Regions from separate parts of the Streptomyces melanosporofaciens genome, predicted to be linked through region 2. Evidence: riboswitches for the same ligand, from Rfam matches in the RefSeq annotation. Region 2 holds a riboswitch; each other region holds the start of a gene.
What was found. Region 2 has a riboswitch for cyclic di-AMP ahead of BLV72_RS13980 (C40 family peptidase). Riboswitches for the same ligand answer to the same signal wherever they lie in the genome.
Positions count from the first base shown of each region.

Region 1 (4,418 bases), 1.0 Mb from region 2:
GTGGCTGCGGGTGGGTTGGTTGGGGGGTATTCGGTGGCTCGGTGGACCAAGAGGCGGCCCTTGGGTGGGGTTGCCCTCGCGGCTGCCGGGGCGGTGGCCGCTCGGGGTGGCGGGAGAAGGCCGGGAACGGGGCCGCCGCTGCGCTCAGTGCGGCGTACGTCGCCGCGTTCGCCGGGTCGCATCCGCTGGCGAAGAAGATCGGGGCCTGGCCGTCCGTCTTCGCCGTCGCCGGTGGCGTTGCCCTCGCGTCCTGGGCCCTCGCCGATCGGCGGTAGGGGTCCTCAGTCGTATGTAGCGGTTCGCGTACGTGCGGGGGGCTCAGGCGGGCGGGGCTTGTGGCCCGCCCGCCGTCCTACCGTCCGCCGGGCGGTTCGCCCCCGTCCCGTCCCGCCTTCCCGTCAGTCCGATGCCGACGTCAGCAGGTCCAGTTCCGGCTGGGTCAGCTTGAGGTCGATCGAGGCCAGGAGGGCGGGGAGCTGGTCGACGGAGCTGGCGCTGGCCAGGGGGGCCACGACCGTGGGCTGGGCGAGGAGCCACGCCAGGGCGACCGTGGCGGGCTCGGCGCGGTGGTTGGCGGCGACGTCGTCCAGGGCGGCGAGGACCTTCTGGCCGCGCTCGGTCTCCAGGTGCTGGGCCGCGCCCGAGGAGCGGGGGCTGTCGACCGCCGTGCCCGGGCGGTACTTGCCGGTCAGGAAGCCGGACGCCAGGGAGTAGTACGGGATGGTCGCCAGGTGGTGGCGGGCGGCGACGTCGGCCAGCTCACCCTCGAAGGTGTCGCGGGATACCAGGTTGTAGTGCGGCTGGAGGGCGACATAGCGGGCCAGGCCCTCCTGGGTGGAGAAGGTCAGCAGGGCCTCCAGGCGCTCCGCGCTGACGTTGGACGCGGCGATCTCGCGGACCTTGCCCTCCCTGACCAGCTCGTCCAGGGTGGTGATGATCTCCTCCACCGGCACCGACGGATCGTCGTAGTGGGTGTAGTAGAGGTCGATGTAGTCGGTGCGCAGCCGCTGGAGGGATTCCTCGACGCCCGATTTGATGGCGGACGAGGTCAGGCCGCGGGGCTCCGGGGAGCCGCCGCCCACCTTGGTGGCGAGGACGACGTCGGAACGGTTGCGCCGGGAGGCGAACCAGTTGCCCAGGACGGTCTCGGACTCGCCGCCCTCGTTGCCCGGCACCCACGCGGAGTAGACATCGGCGGTGTCGATGAAATTGCCGCCCGCCGCGACGAAGGCGTCGAGCACCCGGAAGGACTCGGACTCGTTGGCGGTCCAGCCGAAGACGTTCCCGCCGAGGGAGAAGGGGAAGACGGACAGGTCACCGATCTTCTGTGTGTTGTCAGCCATACGTCTTTACAACGGGTGGCCGGGCGGGGTTGTTCCTGGAGTGGTGGCTGGGCGGGGTTGTTCCTGGAGTGGTGGCTGGGCGGGGTTGGTTCTGAGGGGTTGGTCCTGAGGGGTTGTTCCTGAGGGGTTGTTCCTGGGGGGTTGTTCCTGGGGGGTTGTTCCTGGGGGCGGCCCCGTCGGGACGTAAACCGGCGGCCCTGGCGTCAAGGGGGGAGAGAGCGCCAGAGCCGCCGGAGTATCAGGGGTTGTATCAGGGGTTCATCCCGTGCTGGCGCAGCCAGGGCATCGGGTCGATCGGCGAGCCGCCGCCCGGCCGGACCTCGAGGTGGAGGTGCGGGCCGGTCACATTGCCGGTGGCGCCGACGCGGCCGATGACGTCGCCCGCCGTCACCTTGCCCGAGGTGACGACCATCGAGGACAGGTGGCAGTACCAGACCTCGGTGCCGTCGCTGAGGGTCAGCACGATGCGGTAACCGTACGAACCGGCCCAGCCCGCCTGGGTGATGGTGCCGCCGTGCACCGCCTTGGCCGGGGTGCCGGTCGGGGCGGCGAAGTCCTGGCCGGTGTGGTCGGCCGACCAGATGTCGCCCGCCTGGCCGAAGCTCGCGGTCAGGGTGTACGAGCCGACGGGGAGGGTGTACGCGGCGGCGAGCCTGGCCTGGCGCTCGGCCGCGGCCTTCTTCTCGGCCGCCTCCTTCGCCCGCTGCTCGGCGGCCTTCTTCTCCGCCTCGGCCTTGGCCTTCCGCTGCGCGGCCACCTCCGCGGCCTGGTCGGATGCCTTCTCCGCGGCGGCCTTCGCCGCGGCGGTGCGGCTGTCCTCGTCCGCCGCGTTCTGCTGGTTCTCGGCCTGCTGGAGGATGCGGGCGCGGAGCGCCTCGCCCGCGTCGGTGGTGCCGCGCTGCTCGTCCTCGCTGGTCAGCCCGGCCTGGGAGAGCGGGGCGGCGGCCGTCTGCGGGCCGCCGCTGTCGTCCGACGCCCAGGAGCCGATGCCGGGCAGGTCCTTGGCGGCGGGCAGGCTGGCCTTGACCTCATCGGCGACATGGCCGAGGTCCGGCATGGAAATGGGCGGCTTGGGACGGTCCTTGGCGCTGGCCATACCGCCCGCACCGACCGCCGCGATCACGCCGACCCCGAGGACGGCGCCGCTGCGCGCCATGGTCCCGCCGCGCTGCTTGGCCACGCGGTGCCGGCCGCGTACGGGAGCGATGGACTCCTCGGTGGGGTTCCACTCCTCCCAGGGCTCGGTCTCGAATCCGGCACCCGGGCCCTCGAACGCGTCCCCATCCGCATCCGGGTACCGATCGTCGGGGGCGAAGTGGCCGTCCCCGGAGCTCATCCCGGCGCCGGCGTCGAAGCCGGGGCCGTAGGCGGTGGCGGTCCCCAAACCGCCTCCCCGTGTGCGATACGGGGCCTCGTCCAGGGCAGACCTGTTGGACGCCACGGAGGCGCACTCCTTTCCTTCCTTCTCGCCTACCGGGTTAGCTGACGGGTTCGGAGCAGGAAGGTCTCCTACGGGTCAGGTTCGACCCGATTCACCCCAAGGTGTTGGTTCCCCGGTTCCCTTGGTGCTTCTGGTGGTGCGGTACTGCCGGTGTACGTATGGGATTCGGCGACGGCGCACGGTGCCGCCCTTGCGACGGTTGTGACGACCGCGCTGCGTTATCGAACGTTAATAGAGAGCGCGATGTGATTCCAAGCTGTTCTGAGGAATCCGCGCACCTTTGGCATGAACTTAGCGCTCAAGAGGGGACAGATCGGGGCGAGTCGGCACACTGGCCAAAGGTTCACAAAAACGCGTGCGGACCGATCGTGCAGCAATTGTTATGCGGAGGGAGCTCGGTCGACTACGCACGGTATGGACCCGGTCGGCTACGGACGGTATGGACCCGGTCGGCTACGGACGGTGGGGAGTGTCGCCGCCCCCCGTAAGGCCTGTGCGGTGCGCATCACCGCCGTCGCGCCCGTTCCCCCGTCCGTTTCCGCGGGCCGGGGTCCGGCGGACCGCCAGCAGCGCCATGTCGTCCGACGTCCCGCCGTCCGTATGGCGCTCGACATCGGCCACCAACGCGTCCAGCAGCTCCTGCGGATCGGCGAAGCGGCGGCCGCGCAGCTGCTTCGCCGGGTCGTAGAACGCGCCATTGCGGTCCCGGGCCTCCGTCACCCCATCCGTGAACAGCAGCAGCGTCTCCCCCTCCTCGAACCCCAGCTCCATCACCCGGTCCGGCCACCCGGCCAACTCCCCCATCCCCACCGGCAGCGCCGCCGCCTCCGGCTCCAGGGCGCGCACCGCGCCGTCCTCCGCCATGAGCAGCGGTGCCGGATGGCCGCGGTTGAGCAGCCGCAGAGTGGAGCCGCCACGCGGAATCTCGGCCACCACCGCCGTCGTGAACCCCTCGAACACCTCCAGGTCGGCCCGCCGGGCGCCCTCACGCTGCAGCGCCCGTTCCAGCCGGCCCACGAGCGCCTCCAGAGTCGTCTCCTGCTCCGCCGCCTCCCGAAAGCAGCCCAGCAGGATGGCCACGACCTCCACGGCCCCCAGCCCCTTGCCGCGTACGTCTCCGACGGTCAGCCGTACGCCGTGCGGGGTGTCCTGGACCGCGTACAGGTCACCGCCGATCGCCGCGTACTTCTCCGCCGGGACGTAGCGCGCGGCGATCTCCAGCCCGGCGAGACGGGCGGGCGGCGCGGGCAGGACGGCGCGCTGGGCCGCCTCCGCGACACCGCGCGCCGAGGCGAGCCGGTGGTAGCTGCGGCGTACGACACGGTTGATCGCCACCGCCAGCACGGTCACGGTGGCGACCGTGACGATCTCGGTGGCCGCCTGGGTCGGGTCCGTCACACCGTGCAACTCCGCCAGCAGGCAGGTCGTGAGGACGGCGATGACGGCCATGATGACGGTCTGGCGCAGCGGTAAGAGCGCCGCGGCGACCAGAGGGGCGGCGGCGAAGAAGGGCGAGGCGGTGTAGCCGGACGGGGTGGCCAGGTCGAAGCTGACGCCGCCGAGGATGAGGAGGGCGGGAACCCAGCGGGCCACCCGGCGGCCCGGCAGCCCCTGGTGAGCGTCCTCGGCCGGGC
Region 1 is NZ_FNST01000002.1:3,673,958-3,678,375, reverse strand. It holds partial or broken gene BLV72_RS18425 (hypothetical protein) at 1-275, shown strand, start outside; gene BLV72_RS18420 (aldo/keto reductase) at 399-1,343, opposite strand; gene BLV72_RS18415 (M23 family metallopeptidase) at 1,594-2,784, opposite strand; cyclic di-AMP (ydaO/yuaA leader) riboswitch at 2,796-2,930, opposite strand; gene BLV72_RS18410 (PP2C family protein-serine/threonine phosphatase) at 3,238-4,418, opposite strand, start outside.
Region 1: linked by a shared signal. The riboswitch ahead of BLV72_RS18415 (M23 family metallopeptidase) and the one ahead of BLV72_RS13980 (C40 family peptidase) in region 2 are both predicted to bind cyclic di-AMP.

Region 2 (4,418 bases):
GGCTTCTCCTCGCCGAAGTCGATCGTCGCCTCCGCGTTGTCCCCGCTGCCCTTCACCGCCACCACCGTGCCGAGCCCGAACGAGTCATGGGTGACCCGGTCGCCGATGGCCAGCGCGACCACCGGACGCTCCTTGGCCCGCCGGGTCGCGAACCCGCTGCCCCCGGTGCGCGAACGCGACGACGACAGACTGGACGACAGCCCCGACGGCGGGGTCGAGGCGACGCCGCCCATGGACGCCGACGGGGTGGCGGGCCCGGTGCGCCGCCACCGGACATACTGGTCCGGGATCTCCTCCAGGAAGCGGGAGGGCGGGTTGTACGCGGGCTGGCCCCAGGCACTGCGCATGGTCGAGCGGGTCAGATAGAGCCGCTCGCGGGCCCGGGTGATACCCACATAGGCCAGCCGCCGCTCCTCCTCCAGCTCCTTGGTCTGGCCGAGCGCCCGCATATGCGGGAAGACGCCGTCCTCCATGCCGCTGAGGAAGACGACCGGGAACTCCAGGCCCTTCGCCGTGTGCAGCGTCATCAGCGTGATCACGCCGGAGCCGTCGGTGTCCTCGTCGGGGATCTGGTCGGAGTCGGCGACGAGCGCGACCTGCTCCAGGAAGTCCGCGAGGGTGCCGGGGTTCTCCTCGCCGCGGTCCTGCTCGAACTCCAGGGCCACGGCCGCGAGCTCCTGCAGGTTCTCGATCCGGGTCTCGTCCTGCGGGTCGGTGGACGCCTGGAGCTCGGCCAGATAGCCGGTGCGCTCCAGCACCGCCTCCAGGACGGTCGCCGGGCCCGCCCCGGACTCCACAATGGTGTGCAGCTCCTCCATGAGCGTGTTGAACCGCTTGACGGCGTTGGCCGAGCGGGCCGCCATGCCGTACGCGTCGTCGACCCGGCGCAGCGCCTGCGGGAAGGTGATCTTCTCGCGCAGCGCCAGCGCGTCGATCATGGCCTCCGCGCGCTCCCCGATGCCGCGCTTGGGCACGTTCAGAATCCGGCGGAGCGGGACGGAGTCCTCGGGGTTGGCCAGCACCCGCAGATAGGCGAGGACGTCCCGGACCTCCTTGCGCTCGTAGAAGCGCACGCCGCCGACGACCTTGTACGGCAGCCCGACCCGGATGAAGATCTCTTCGAAGACACGGGACTGGGCGTTGGTCCGGTAGAAGACCGCCACGTCACCGGCCTTGGCGTCGCCCGCGTCGGTCAGCCGGTCGATCTCGTCGGCGACGAATTGGGCCTCGTCGTGCTCGGTGTCGGCCACATAGCCGGTGATCTCGGTCCCGGCGCCGGCCTCGGTCCACAGGTTCTTCGGGCGGCGGTTCTCATTGCGCTCGATGACCGCGTTGGCCGCGCTCAGGATGGTCTGGGTGGAGCGGTAGTTCTGCTCGAGGAGGATCGTCCGCGCGGTGGGGTAGTCCTCCTCGAACTGGAGGATGTTGCGGATCGTGGCGCCCCGGAAGGCGTAGATCGACTGGTCGGCGTCGCCCACCACGCACAGCTCGGCGGCCGTGGTCTCCTCGGTGTCCGTGCCCACCAGCTCGCGCACGAGGGTGTACTGCGCGTGGTTGGTGTCCTGGTACTCGTCCACCAGGACGTGCCGGAAGCGGCGGCGGTAGTGCTCGGCCACGTCCGGGAACGCCTGGAGCAGATTGACCGTGGTCATGATGATGTCGTCGAAGTCCAGCGCGTTGGCCTCGCGCAGCCTCGCCTGGTACATCGCATACGCCTCGGCCAGCGTCTTCTCGAAACCGTCCGTCGCCTGTCCGGCGAAGGTCTCCTCGTCGATCAGCTCGTTCTTCAGGTTGGAGATCTTGGCGCTGAAGGACTTCGGCGGGAACCGCTTGGGGTCGAGATCCAGATCCCGGCAGACCAGCGACATCAGCCGCTTGGAGTCGGCGGCGTCGTAGATCGAGAACGATGAGGTGAAGCCGAGCTTCTTGGACTCGCGGCGCAGGATGCGGACGCAGGCGCTGTGGAAGGTGGAGACCCACATGGCGTTCGCCCGCGGGCCGACGAGCTCCTCCACCCGCTCCTTCATCTCGCCCGCCGCCTTGTTGGTGAAGGTGATGGCGAGGATCTGGCCGGGGTGCGTCCCGCGGGCGCCGAGCAGATAGGCGATGCGGTGGGTGAGCACCCGGGTCTTGCCGGAGCCGGCGCCCGCGACGATCAGCAGCGGCGAGCCGGTGTGCTCCACGGCGGCTCTCTGCTGCTCGTTCAACCCCTCGAGCAGGGCGGACGGGTCCACGACGGGCCGCGCCGCGCCGTCCCGGTAATGGGCCTCCCGGGGCACGGGCGCGTCGAAGCCGCCGCTGAACAGGTGATGCGGCACGTCCTCGGCACCGTCGGGGCCGGGGTGCGCCGAATCCTCGGGCGGCGGCGGTGGCTCCTCGTTCGAAGGAGGCCCGAGGTCCGCCAGGAAGCTGTCGTCAAAGAGGCTGCTCATCGCTCCCCGAGTCTAGGCCGCCCCACTGACAGCCGATGCCCGAACATCACGAAACGGTTTCGGGCAAAACGGCCACCAGTCTTCACAGGAGCCCCACGTGTTGGCTACCGTCCTGCGTCAGGCGGCCCGGAAGATCCGTCGGCGAACCACGTCGGCACGGGCGGCCTCCGCCGAGTCCGGCACCGCCGTAGGGCGCCCGGAGCCGGGGACCCGACAACGCAACACCGGGGTGAATCGGCCCGAACGGCGTGGCACGCAGGTGCCGCCCGGACACGGCCGTAGGGCAACCTTCCGTACCGCCCGAACCCGACAGCTAACCCGGTAGGCGGTCCACGGAAGGAGTCGCCTCCCTTGGCGTCGCACCGCAAGCCGCGGAGCCGAATACCGGCCCCGCTCACCGGTCACGGCCGCCGTACGGCCGTCGGGTTCACCACGGCCGCTCTCGCATCCGTCACCCTCCTCTCCCAGACGGCCAACGCCGCGCCGGGCGACCCCAAGCCGGCCGCCCCGTCGATCGAGAAGGTCAAGGAGAAGGTCGACACCCTCTACCACCAGGCGGAGAGCGCCACCCAGCGCTACAACGCCGCCAAGGAGCGGGCCGATCAGCAGCGGGGCAAGGTCGACAAGCTGCTGGACTCCGTCGCCGAGCGCACCGAGAAGCTCAACGAGGCGCGGCGCACGCTCGGCGCCTACGCCGCCGCCCAGTACCGCGACGGCGGAATGGCCCGCTCCGCCGCGACCCTGCTGTTCTCCAACGATCCGCAGGACGTCTTCGACCAGTCGCATCTGATCGACCGGCTGACCGGTCGGCAGAAGCAGGCCGTCGACGACTTCCAGAAGCAGCAGGCGAGCGCCGCCAAGGAGCGCGGTAAGGCCAGCGAGAGCCTCGCCTCGCTGACCGCGTCGCAGAAGCAGCTGAAGACCCAGAAGAAGACCGTCCAGGACAAGCTGACCGAGGCCCGGCGGCTGCTGGCGAATCTGACCGCCAAGGAGAAGGCGCGGCTGGCGGCGATCGAGAAGAAGAAGGCGGAAGAGGCCCGCCGTAAGGCGGCCGCGCTCGCCGAGAAGCAGCGCCAGGAGGCGGCGCGCAAGAAGCAGGAGCAGCAGAACGGAGACAGCAGCTCCGGTTCGACGACGCCCTCGGCGCCGGCCAACAGCTCCAAGGCGGCCCAGGCCATCGCCTTCGCGAAGTCGCAGCTCGGCAAGCCGTATGTCTGGGGCGCGACCGGCCCCAGCTCCTTCGACTGCTCAGGGCTGACGCAGGCGGCCTGGAAGACGGCCGGGATCTCGCTGCCGCGCACCACCTGGGACCAGGTGAAGGCCGGTACGCGCGTCTCGACGTCCGAACTCCAGCCGGGCGATCTGGTCTTCTTCTACGACGACATCAGCCATGTCGGCCTCTACATCGGCGACGGGATGATGATCCACGCGCCGAAGCCGGGCGATGTGGTGAAGAAGGCGCCGATCACCGAGATGCCGATCTACGGGAGCGTGCGGCCCGCGTAGGGCGGCACGGGGGCCGCACGGCCCTTGGCGTGCCGCTGCCCGGGGCCGGGGCCCCGGGCAGCGGCATCCGTCACCTCATCGGCTCACGTGCCGGGCTTGCGCCCGTAGACGTACACGTCGTCGCCGTTCTTCAGCAGGCTCCAGTACTTCTTGGCCTCGCCCGTGCGCATATTGACGCAGCCGTGGGAGCCGGGCGGGGACCATACGCTCCCGGCGATCGAGTGGAACGCCTGACCGCCGTCGAAGAACTGGCTGTAGGGCATGGCGACCTTGTAGAGCGTCGACCAGTGGTCGATGTTCCGCCAGTAGATCTTCTTCAGCCCGGTGCGGGTCTCGAAGCCGTTCCGCCCGGACCGCACCGGCACCGGCCCGTAGACCAGCCGGGAGCCGTCCTGGATCCAGCTGAGCTGCCGGGTGAGGTCGACACAGGCGATGCGGCCCTTGTTGGTCGGGCACTTCTTCGCCGCGTTCGGGTTGTGT
Region 2 is NZ_FNST01000002.1:2,674,339-2,678,756, forward strand. It holds gene pcrA (DNA helicase PcrA) at 1-2,432, opposite strand, end outside; cyclic di-AMP (ydaO/yuaA leader) riboswitch at 2,606-2,775, shown strand; gene BLV72_RS13980 (C40 family peptidase) at 2,784-3,938, shown strand; gene BLV72_RS13985 (L,D-transpeptidase) at 4,022-4,418, opposite strand, start outside.

Region 3 (4,418 bases), 2.7 Mb from region 2:
CCACCGCCGCCGGCGTCCCCATCACGATCGCCAAGGGCGACGGCACCCCGGTCAACGCCGCCTCCATGCTGGCCGTGCTGGGCCTGGGCGCCCAGGGCGGCGAGGAGGTCGTCCTCGCCTCCGACGCGGACGATGCCGAGGTCGCGCTCGACCGGCTGGCGAAGCTGGTGGCGGAGGGCCTCGAGGAGCTTCCCGAGACCGTCTGATCCACCGCCCGATTCACATGTGATTCCTGTGTGATTTCCGTGTGATTCAAGGGTTCGGCACGGCGGGGCCGCGGCGACCATTACGGTCCCCGCGGCCCCGCTGTTTTCCGTTTCCACCCGGACTCGGCGGACCGAAAACCGGGCGCCGCAAAACCATGCGGAGAATTCCCGAGAGTTGTATACGGGATCGCTGTTAATTCCGGCCGCTCGCCGTGTTTACGGAATGTTTCGAAGCGCTCACCGGGATGGGGCGGCGCTGCCGGTATTCCGCCAGCGCGCGCTCGGTGTGCGCTGCGGCGAGCGCCCGCGCCCGGTCGGCGTCACCGCGCGCCACCGCGTCCACCAGCGCGCCGTGCTCCGCCCAGGACTCCACGGCCCGCGCGGCCGGGTCGGGGCGCCGGGCACCCCCGGGCGGTGCGGACTGCGGCGCGGGCACGGCCGCGTACACCCACGCGGTCTTGCGGCGCAGCTGGACGAGCATCGCGGCCAGGCTCGGGCTGCCGGACGCCTGGGCGAGCGTCTCGTGGAACCAGTCGCCCAGCGGCCGCAGCTCGCCGAGCCGGCCGTGTTGGGCCCGCTCCCGGCCGAGCCGGACCAGCCCGCGCAGCACCTTCAGATGGGCCTCGGTGCGGCGCTGTGCGGCCCGCGCGGCGCCCAGCGGCTCCAGCAGCGCCCGGATGTCCAGCAGATCGGCCGCCTCGCGCTCGGAGGGCTGGGCGACGCAGGCCCCCGCGTGCCGCCGGGTCGTCACGAAGCCCTCGGACTCCAAGGTGCGCAGGGCCTCGCGGACCGGCACCCGCGAGACGCCGTAGCGCCGGGCGAGAAGTTCCTCGGTGAGCCGGCTGCCGGGCTGATGGGTGCCGGAGACGATGTCGTCGCGAATCGCCGTGCACACCGCATGCGCCGAAATCCGGCGACCGCCCTGGGCCGCGGTCGTATCCCCGCTCACTTCCGGTCCCACATTGTCGAACCTCCGCCTTAATGCCCGCGAAACGCATCCATGGAACGCGCATTGCACGACTCTATTCCCATCGGACGTCATTTCCGATGGCGGAGTGCATTTCATGGATATTTTTTGGTCAGCGGGCGGCGGCACGCCGAAGGCCCCGTCCGGTGGACGGGGCCTTCTCGGAGACTCGCGGGGGTCGGACGTGAGCGGAGTCCCGCGGGGTCAGACGTTGACGCCGTGCGAGCGCAGATACGACAGGGGGTCGATGTCCGAGCCGTAGTCCGGACTGGTGCGGGCCTCGAAGTGCAGATGCGGTCCGGTGACGTTGCCGGTGGCGCCCGACAGGCCGATCTGCTGGCCGGGGGTGACCTTCTGGCCGACCGAGACGCTGATCGACGACAGGTGGCCGTACTGGGTGTAGGTGCCGTCGTTCATCTTGATGACGACGTTGTTGCCGTAGGAGCCGCCCCAGCCCGCCTCGACGATCTCGCCCATGCCCACGGAGTGCACCGAGGTGCCGGAGGAGGCGTGGAAGTCGATGCCGGTGTGGCTGCCGGAGGACCACAGTCCGCTGGCCGCCTCGTAGCCGGTGGAGACGTAGGAGCCGCTGATCGGCGACTCGAAGGTGTTCAGGCGCTTGCGCTCGGCCTCGCGCGCCGCGCGCTCCTTGGCCTCGCGCTCGGCCTTGGCCTTCTTCGCCGCGGCCTCCGCCTTTCTGGCGGCCTCCTGGCGGGCGATCGTCTCCGCCTTGGCCTTGGCGGCGGCCTGCTCGGCGGCGGTCTCCTGGGCCTGCGCCTGGTCCTCGATGTGGTCCGCGATCCCATCGCCGATCACGATCGCCTGGGTCAGACCGGTCTGCTGGGCACTGGGGCCCGTGTCGGCCGCGAACGCCTGTCCGGTGATCCCGGCGACCACACCCGAGGCGACGGTGGTGATGCCCACGACGTTCGCGCCGGTGCGGACGTTGACCTTGGTGGTGCGGCGGTGTTTCCCGGTGGCAGTGCGGGTGGACGCCATACTGAGGCGCACTCCTTTCCTTCCTTCTCGCCTACCGGGTTAGCTGACGGGTTCGGAGCAGGAAGGTCTCCTACGGACTCCTCCCCCAGCTGAGGAAGGGGCCCGATTCACCCCTGGGGACGTGTGGGTCCCCGGCTCCCCTGGCTCGCGCCGTACGGGGACTCGGCGATGACTGTCCGTGCCGCGGGTGCGGCGGGTTGCCGGCGAACAGCCGGACTGACGCTAAGCGGGCCCGCTGTCGATCACCAAACGGTTCCGGTTTTTTGTTGCTCTCCCCACAAACCAAACAAGCTGTCACTCCCGCAAATCGGGCATGAAGGAAGGACCCCGGCACCCTTACGGGGGCCGGGGTCCTTCCGTCGTGAGCTCGTTGACCGGACCGTCTGCCGGATCGTCAGTGAACCGGGATCGTCAGTGAGCCGGCCTGGGCGTCGGCTCCTCGGCCGGATCCGGCCACTCGGCCAACTCCTCGCGGCTCAGCCGGAGATGACGCGCACCTCGCCGATGCCCAGCGCCCTGACCGGCTCCTCGATCGCCGAGGCGTCCCCGACCAGCACCGTGACCAGCCGGTCCGCCGGGAAGGCGCTCACCACCGCGGCGGTCGCCTCCACCGTGCCGGTCTCCGCGAGGCGGGCGTACAACTGCGCCTGGAAATCGTCCGGAAGATGCTGCTCGACCTGGTCGGCGAGAGTGCCCGCGACGGACGCCGCCGTCTCGTACTTCAGCGGGGCGACGCCCACCAGGTTCTGCACCGCGACATCGCGCTCCTCGTCGGTGAGCCCCTCCTCCTTCAGCGTGCGCAGCACCTTCCAGAGGTCCTCCAGCGCGGGCCCGGTGACCTCGGTGGCCACCGAGCCGCTGATCGCCAGCATGGCGGCGCCCGCGGAGCCGCCCGAGGGCGCCGGGGGCGCCGAGCGCAGCACCTGACCGAAGGCGCGCACCCCGTAGGTGTAGCCCTTCTCCTCGCGCAGCACACGGTCGAGGCGGGAGGTGAGGGTGCCACCGAGGCAGTACGTGCCGAGCACCTGCGCGGGCCAGATCCGGTCATGGCGGTCGGCGCCGACGCGCCCGATGAGCAGCTGGGTCTGCACCGCGCCCGGCCGGTCGACGATCACCACACGGCCGAGGTCGTCCGCGACGATCGGGGGAACCGGGCGCGGCGCGCCCGCCCCGCCCGTCCAGGCGCCCAGGGTGTCGGCGAGCGCCCCGTCGAGGTCGACCCCGGTGAGGTCGCCCACGATCACGGCGGTGGCCGTGGAGGGGCGGACATGCGCCTCGTAGAAGGCCCGCACGGCCGCGGCGTCGATGCCCTCGATGGTCTCCTGGGTGCCCTGGCGCGGCCGGGACATCCGCGACTCGGCCGGGAAGAGGGCCGCGGAGAGGGCCATCGAGGCGCGGCGGGCCGGGTTGGCCAGCTCATGGGGGATCTCGTCCAGCCGGTTGCGCACCAGCCGCTCGACCTCGCCGTCCGGGAAGGCGGGCGCACGCAGGGCGTCGGCCAGCAGACCGAGCGCCTTGGGCAGCCGGGAGACCGGGACCTCCAGGGAGACGCGGAGGCCGGGGTGGTCGGCATGCGCGTCCAGCGTGGCGCCGCAGCGCTCGAGCTCGGCGGCGAACTCCTCGGCGTCGTGCTTGTCGGTGCCCTCCGACAGGGCGCGCGCCATGATCGTGGCGACGCCTTCGAGCCCGGTGGGCTCGGCGTCCAGCGGCGCCTCCAGATTGATCTCGACGGCGACGACCTGCTGGCCGGGGCGGTGGCAGCGCAGCACGGTAAGGCCGTTGGACAGCTCACCGCGCTCGGGGGCCGGGAACGCCCACGGCTTGGGCGCGCCGCCCTTGGGCTGCGGGTGGAAGGTCATGGTCGCGGTGACGGCGTCGCTCACTGGGCCGCCTCCCCTTCTGCGTCGGTCTCGGCGGTGTCGGCTGCGTCCTCGGCGCCCTGGACGGGCTCATAGACCAGCACGGCGCGGTTGTCGGGGCGCAGCCGCGCCGCGGCCACGGCCCGCACCTCCTCGGCGGTGATGTCGAGCACCCGCTCCACGGCGGTCAGCGCCAGCTGCGGGTCGCCGAAGAGCACGGCGTACCGGCAGAGCTCGTCGGCCCGGCCGCCGACCGTGGCCAGCCGGTCCAGCCACTCGCGCTCGATCTGCGCCTGCGCCCGCTCCATCTCCTGCGGGGTCGGCCCCTCCTCGGCGAAGCGGGCCAGCTCCTCGTCGACGGCGGTCTCGATGGCCGGCACCTCGACA
Region 3 is NZ_FNST01000002.1:5,344,594-5,349,011, reverse strand. It holds gene BLV72_RS25965 (HPr family phosphocarrier protein) at 1-206, shown strand, start outside; gene BLV72_RS25960 (GntR family transcriptional regulator) at 400-1,155, opposite strand; gene BLV72_RS25955 (M23 family metallopeptidase) at 1,378-2,172, opposite strand; cyclic di-AMP (ydaO/yuaA leader) riboswitch at 2,187-2,350, opposite strand; gene BLV72_RS25950 (M16 family metallopeptidase) at 2,649-4,055, opposite strand; gene BLV72_RS25945 (M16 family metallopeptidase) at 4,052-4,418, opposite strand, start outside.
Region 3: linked by a shared signal. The riboswitch ahead of BLV72_RS25955 (M23 family metallopeptidase) and the one ahead of BLV72_RS13980 (C40 family peptidase) in region 2 are both predicted to bind cyclic di-AMP.

Region 4 (4,418 bases), 180 kb from region 2:
TCGATGCGCAGCAGCTGGTTGTACTTGGCCACCCGCTCGGAGCGGGCCGGGGCGCCGGTCTTGATCTGGCCGCAGTTGGTGGCGACGGCCAGGTCGGCGATGGTGACGTCCTCGGTCTCACCGGAGCGGTGCGACATCATGCACTTGTAGCCGCTGCGCTGGGCCAGCTCGACGGCGTCCAGGGTCTCGGTCAGCGAGCCGATCTGGTTGACCTTGACCAGCAGGGCGTTCGCGGTGTCGCTGTCGATACCGCGGGAGAGCCGCTCGGGGTTGGTGACGAAGAGGTCGTCGCCGACCAGCTGGACCTTGTCGCCGAGCTGCTCGGTGATGGTCTTCCAGCCGTCCCAGTCCTCCTCGTTCAGCGGGTCCTCGATGGAGACCAGCGGGTACGCGGCGACCAGCTCGGCGTAGTACGAGGTCATCTCGGCGGCGGTGCGGGACTTGCCCTCGAACTCGTACGACCCGTCCTTGTAGAACTCGGAGGCGGCGACGTCCAGCGCGAGCGCGATGTCCTGGCCCGGCTGGTAGCCGGCCTTCTTGATCGCCTCGAGGATCAGGTCGAGGGCCTCACGGTTGGAGCCGAGGTTCGGCGCGAAGCCGCCCTCGTCGCCGAGGCCGGTGGACAGGCCGCGCTCCTTCAGCACGGACTTCAGGGTGTGATAGACCTCGGCGCCCCAGCGCACGGCCTCGGAGAAGGACTCCGCGCCGATCGGCGCGATCATGAACTCCTGGATGTCCACATTGGAGTCGGCGTGCGATCCGCCGTTGAGGATGTTCATCATCGGCACCGGCAGCAGATGGGCGTTCGGCCCGCCGAGGTAACGGAAGAGCGGGAGGTCGGACGCCTCGGAGGCGGCGTGCGCGACCGCGAGGGAGACGCCGAGGATGGCGTTGGCACCGAGCGAGGACTTGTCCGGGGTGGCGTCCAGGTCGAACATCGCCTGGTCGATCAGGCGCTGCTCGGTGGCGTCGTAGCCGACCAGCTCGGGGCCGATCTGCTCGATGACGGCGAGGACGGCCTTCTCCACGCCCTTGCCGTTGTAGCGGTTCTTGTCGCCGTCACGGAGCTCGAGGGCCTCGAAGGCGCCGGTGGAGGCGCCGGACGGAACGGCGGCACGGCCGGTGCTGCCGTCGTCGAGGCCAACCTCGACCTCGACCGTGGGGTTGCCTCGCGAGTCGAGGATCTCGCGAGCTACGACGACGTCGATGGACGGCACGAGGTTCTCCTTCGTATGGGTCTGCGGTAGCAGCACGAGCCTAACGGGCCGGGAGGGCTGCACCCCGCGTTCGCCCGCCCCACGAGACGGGGGCGTGACACAAAAAGCCAGATTCCGAATCACATATCCAGACTTCTGGTGAATCGGGAAATGGGGGAGCCCCGGTGGGGCGCGCCATGGGGGCGGCACGCCCGACCGGGGCTCGACTCTCAGGTGCTCACCGCGGCTCAGCCGAGGTGGAGCTTCTGGCCGGGGTAGATCAGGTCGGCCTTCTCCACGATGTCGTCGTTCAGCTTGAAGAGCTTCTTCCAGCCGCCCTTGACGTGGTGCTCCTTGGCGATCGTGCCGAGGGTGTCGCCGGCCTTGACCTTGTACTCGCCGTCACCCTTCTTGATCGGGCCACGGGGCTGCTCACGCGTGGCGCGCTCGGGCTCGGAGTGCGGCTGCGCCTTCGGCTGGGCAGGCTGGGCGGCCGGGGCCGACTTGGTGGAGGCCGACGGCTGGTCCTGCGAACCGGAGGGCGCGGAGGGCGCGGACGGGCTGCCGCCGGAGGTCAGACCCTTGCCGCAGACCGGCCAGGCGCCCTTGCCCTGGCTGCCGAGGACCTTCTCGGCTATCTGGATCTGCTGGCTCTTGCTGGCCTTGTCCGCGGTGGGCGCGTAGGCGGTGCCGCCGTACGCGGCCCAGGTGGAGCTCGAGAACTGCAGGCCGCCGTAGTAGCCGTTGCCGGTGTTGATCGACCAGTTGCCACCGGCCTCGCACTGCGCGACCTGGTCCCACTGGGAGCTGGTGGCCGCGGAGGCGGAGGTCGCCCCGATGAGGGGCGCCGCCACGGCGGCACCGGCGAGACCGGTGAGCGCGGCGATACGGGTGGCCTTGGAGGGACGGCGGTGCTTCCCGTTGGACTTCAGCATCGTTGGTTCGTTTCCTCACCGACGCCTACGAGGTGAGCTGTCGGGTTCGGACGTGAGTTGCCCGGCCGGTCGCGATGATCGCTCCCGGCTTCACCCCTAGCCGACGAGCCCGTGTCCACAGGCCACTCGGCACCTACCTTGGGTCCCCCGCTCCTGCCTTCGGCGCTGACGCGTCGGATTCCCCCGACCGCCGGCAGGATTCGGCGTGACGATCGACGGTGCTCGCGGTGGCGAGCGGAAAGACGTTAAACACACCTCCCGAGAACGTTCAAACACCCCAATGGCAGCGAATGGGGCTGTAATTGATCTCACCCGGCCCACATCGGCGCAGGTAGGGCCGGGTGAGGAGAGATCGGACAGGAGGTGCGGCCCGGAAATTGTGACGAGATGTATGTCTCACCGGAACCAGATCGGGCAATTCCCCCCGAATCACTGCTCCCTGATGGAGAGGTCAAGTCGCTGACCAGGGATGATCAGGTCGGGGTCGATTCCGATGAGCTCCTCGTTGCTCTCGTAGAGCCCTTCCCAACCTCGGGACACATTTCGGTCCTCGGCGATCCCTGACAGATTGTCACCGGGGCGAACAGTGTAATCGTCGCCCGTGGGGCCCTGGTCGCGGTCCGCGGCGTCGCGCGAAGCGTGGCGCCCGGAGGGCTGCCCGCCCACCGCATCGCCGCCCTCGGCCCGCTCCCCGGCGTCCGGGGAGCCGCGGTGACGGCCGGAGGGCGAGGGGTCGGCGGAGGGATCCGCCGAGGACCCCTTCGAGCCGTCCGACGCCGAGTCGTCCGAGTCGCCCGATGCCGGGTCATCCGAGGCCGAGCCGTCCGGCGTCGGGGTGTCCGATGCCGAGCCGTCCAGCCCATCGGGGGACTTGGAGGTGTGGGGGGCCTCCGGCTCCTCGGTCGATCCGGACGAATCCGGCTTACCGGCGCTGTCGGACGTCCCCGAACGGTCCGACTCCGGCGAGGAGGAGCCGTCCCGCCCCCGGTCCCCCGCCTCGCCCCGGCCGGTCCCCGCATCCGGGGTGGCCGTGCCACCGGGGTTCACATCGGGGGCGCCGCCGCCGTCGGTGAGCCCGGCGCCCAGCGCACAGCTCGGCCAGGCGTCGGGGCCGCGGTCGCCGAGGATCGACTGGGCGACGGATATCTGCTGGGAGCGGCTGGCCAGGTCGGGACGCGGGGCGTACTCCGTGCCGCCGTAGTCCTTCCACATGTCGAGGGTCAGCTGCAATCCGCCGTAGAAGCCGTTGCCCTCGTTGGCGCTCCACATGCCGCCGCTCTCGCACTCGGCGACCTGATCCCAGGTGGCGGTGTCGGCGGCCTGGGCGCCCGACGCCCCGAAGAGGGGCAGGGCGATGCTCGCTCCCGTGACCCCCGCCGCGACGATGATGGCCGGAGCCTGACGGGGGCGACGGTGTCGACCATTACCGGAACGCATGCGATTGCCCTCTCTATGGCGAACTCGGTTGCCGGTGAACATAGCGAGGGCACTCGATCATCACAAGCCGATGTATCCCAGGTCACGCCGAGGTCACACAGCTGATCATTCGTCACCAATGTCCGTACGCACGGGCCTTGGACGCCTCAGCGGTCCGCGGAATTCCAGGTCACCGGGAGCGTGCGCAGCCCGCGCATGATGAGCCCGCCGCGCCACCGCAGATCCTCCGGATCCGCCGCGAGCCGCAGTCCGGGCAGGCGCCGCAGCAGGGTGGCGATCGCGGTCTGCGCCTCCAGCCGGGCGAGCGGGGCGCCGAGGCAGTAGTGGATGCCGTGGCCGTAGCCGAGGTGCTGGTTGTCGCGGCGGGTGAGGTCGAGGAGATCGGGCTCCGCGAACCGCTCGGGGTCCCGGTCGGCGGCGGCGAGCACCACCAGCACCGGCTCCCCTTCGGCGATGCGCTGGCCCGCGAGGGTGAGCGGCTCGGTGGCGAACCGCCAGGTGGCGATCTCCACGGGCCCGTCGTAGCGCAGCAGCTCCTCGACCCCGGCGGCCAGCAGCCGCTCGTCCCCTTCTTCCAGGGCCCGCTGCATGACGGCTCGCTGCTCCGGATGGCGCAGGAGTGCGTAGACGCCGTTGCCGATGAGGTTGACGGTGGTCTCGAAGCCGGCGAACAAGAGGATGAAGGCCATGGCCGCGGCCTCGTTCTCGGTGAGGTGCTCCCCGTGGTCGCTGGCCCGGATCAGCCCCGAGATCAGATCCTCCCCGTCCTCTTCCTCCCTCCGCTCCACGAGCTCCAGGCGCTTGCGGTGGATCAGCCCGCCGAGATACGCGCGGATCCTCTTCACGGCGC
Region 4 is NZ_FNST01000002.1:2,496,023-2,500,440, forward strand. It holds gene eno (phosphopyruvate hydratase) at 1-1,217, opposite strand, end outside; gene BLV72_RS13190 (transglycosylase family protein) at 1,445-2,131, opposite strand; cyclic di-AMP (ydaO/yuaA leader) riboswitch at 2,139-2,306, opposite strand; gene BLV72_RS13195 (LysM peptidoglycan-binding domain-containing protein) at 2,561-3,568, opposite strand; gene BLV72_RS13200 (cytochrome P450 family protein) at 3,715-4,418, opposite strand, start outside.
Region 4: linked by a shared signal. The riboswitch ahead of BLV72_RS13190 (transglycosylase family protein) and the one ahead of BLV72_RS13980 (C40 family peptidase) in region 2 are both predicted to bind cyclic di-AMP.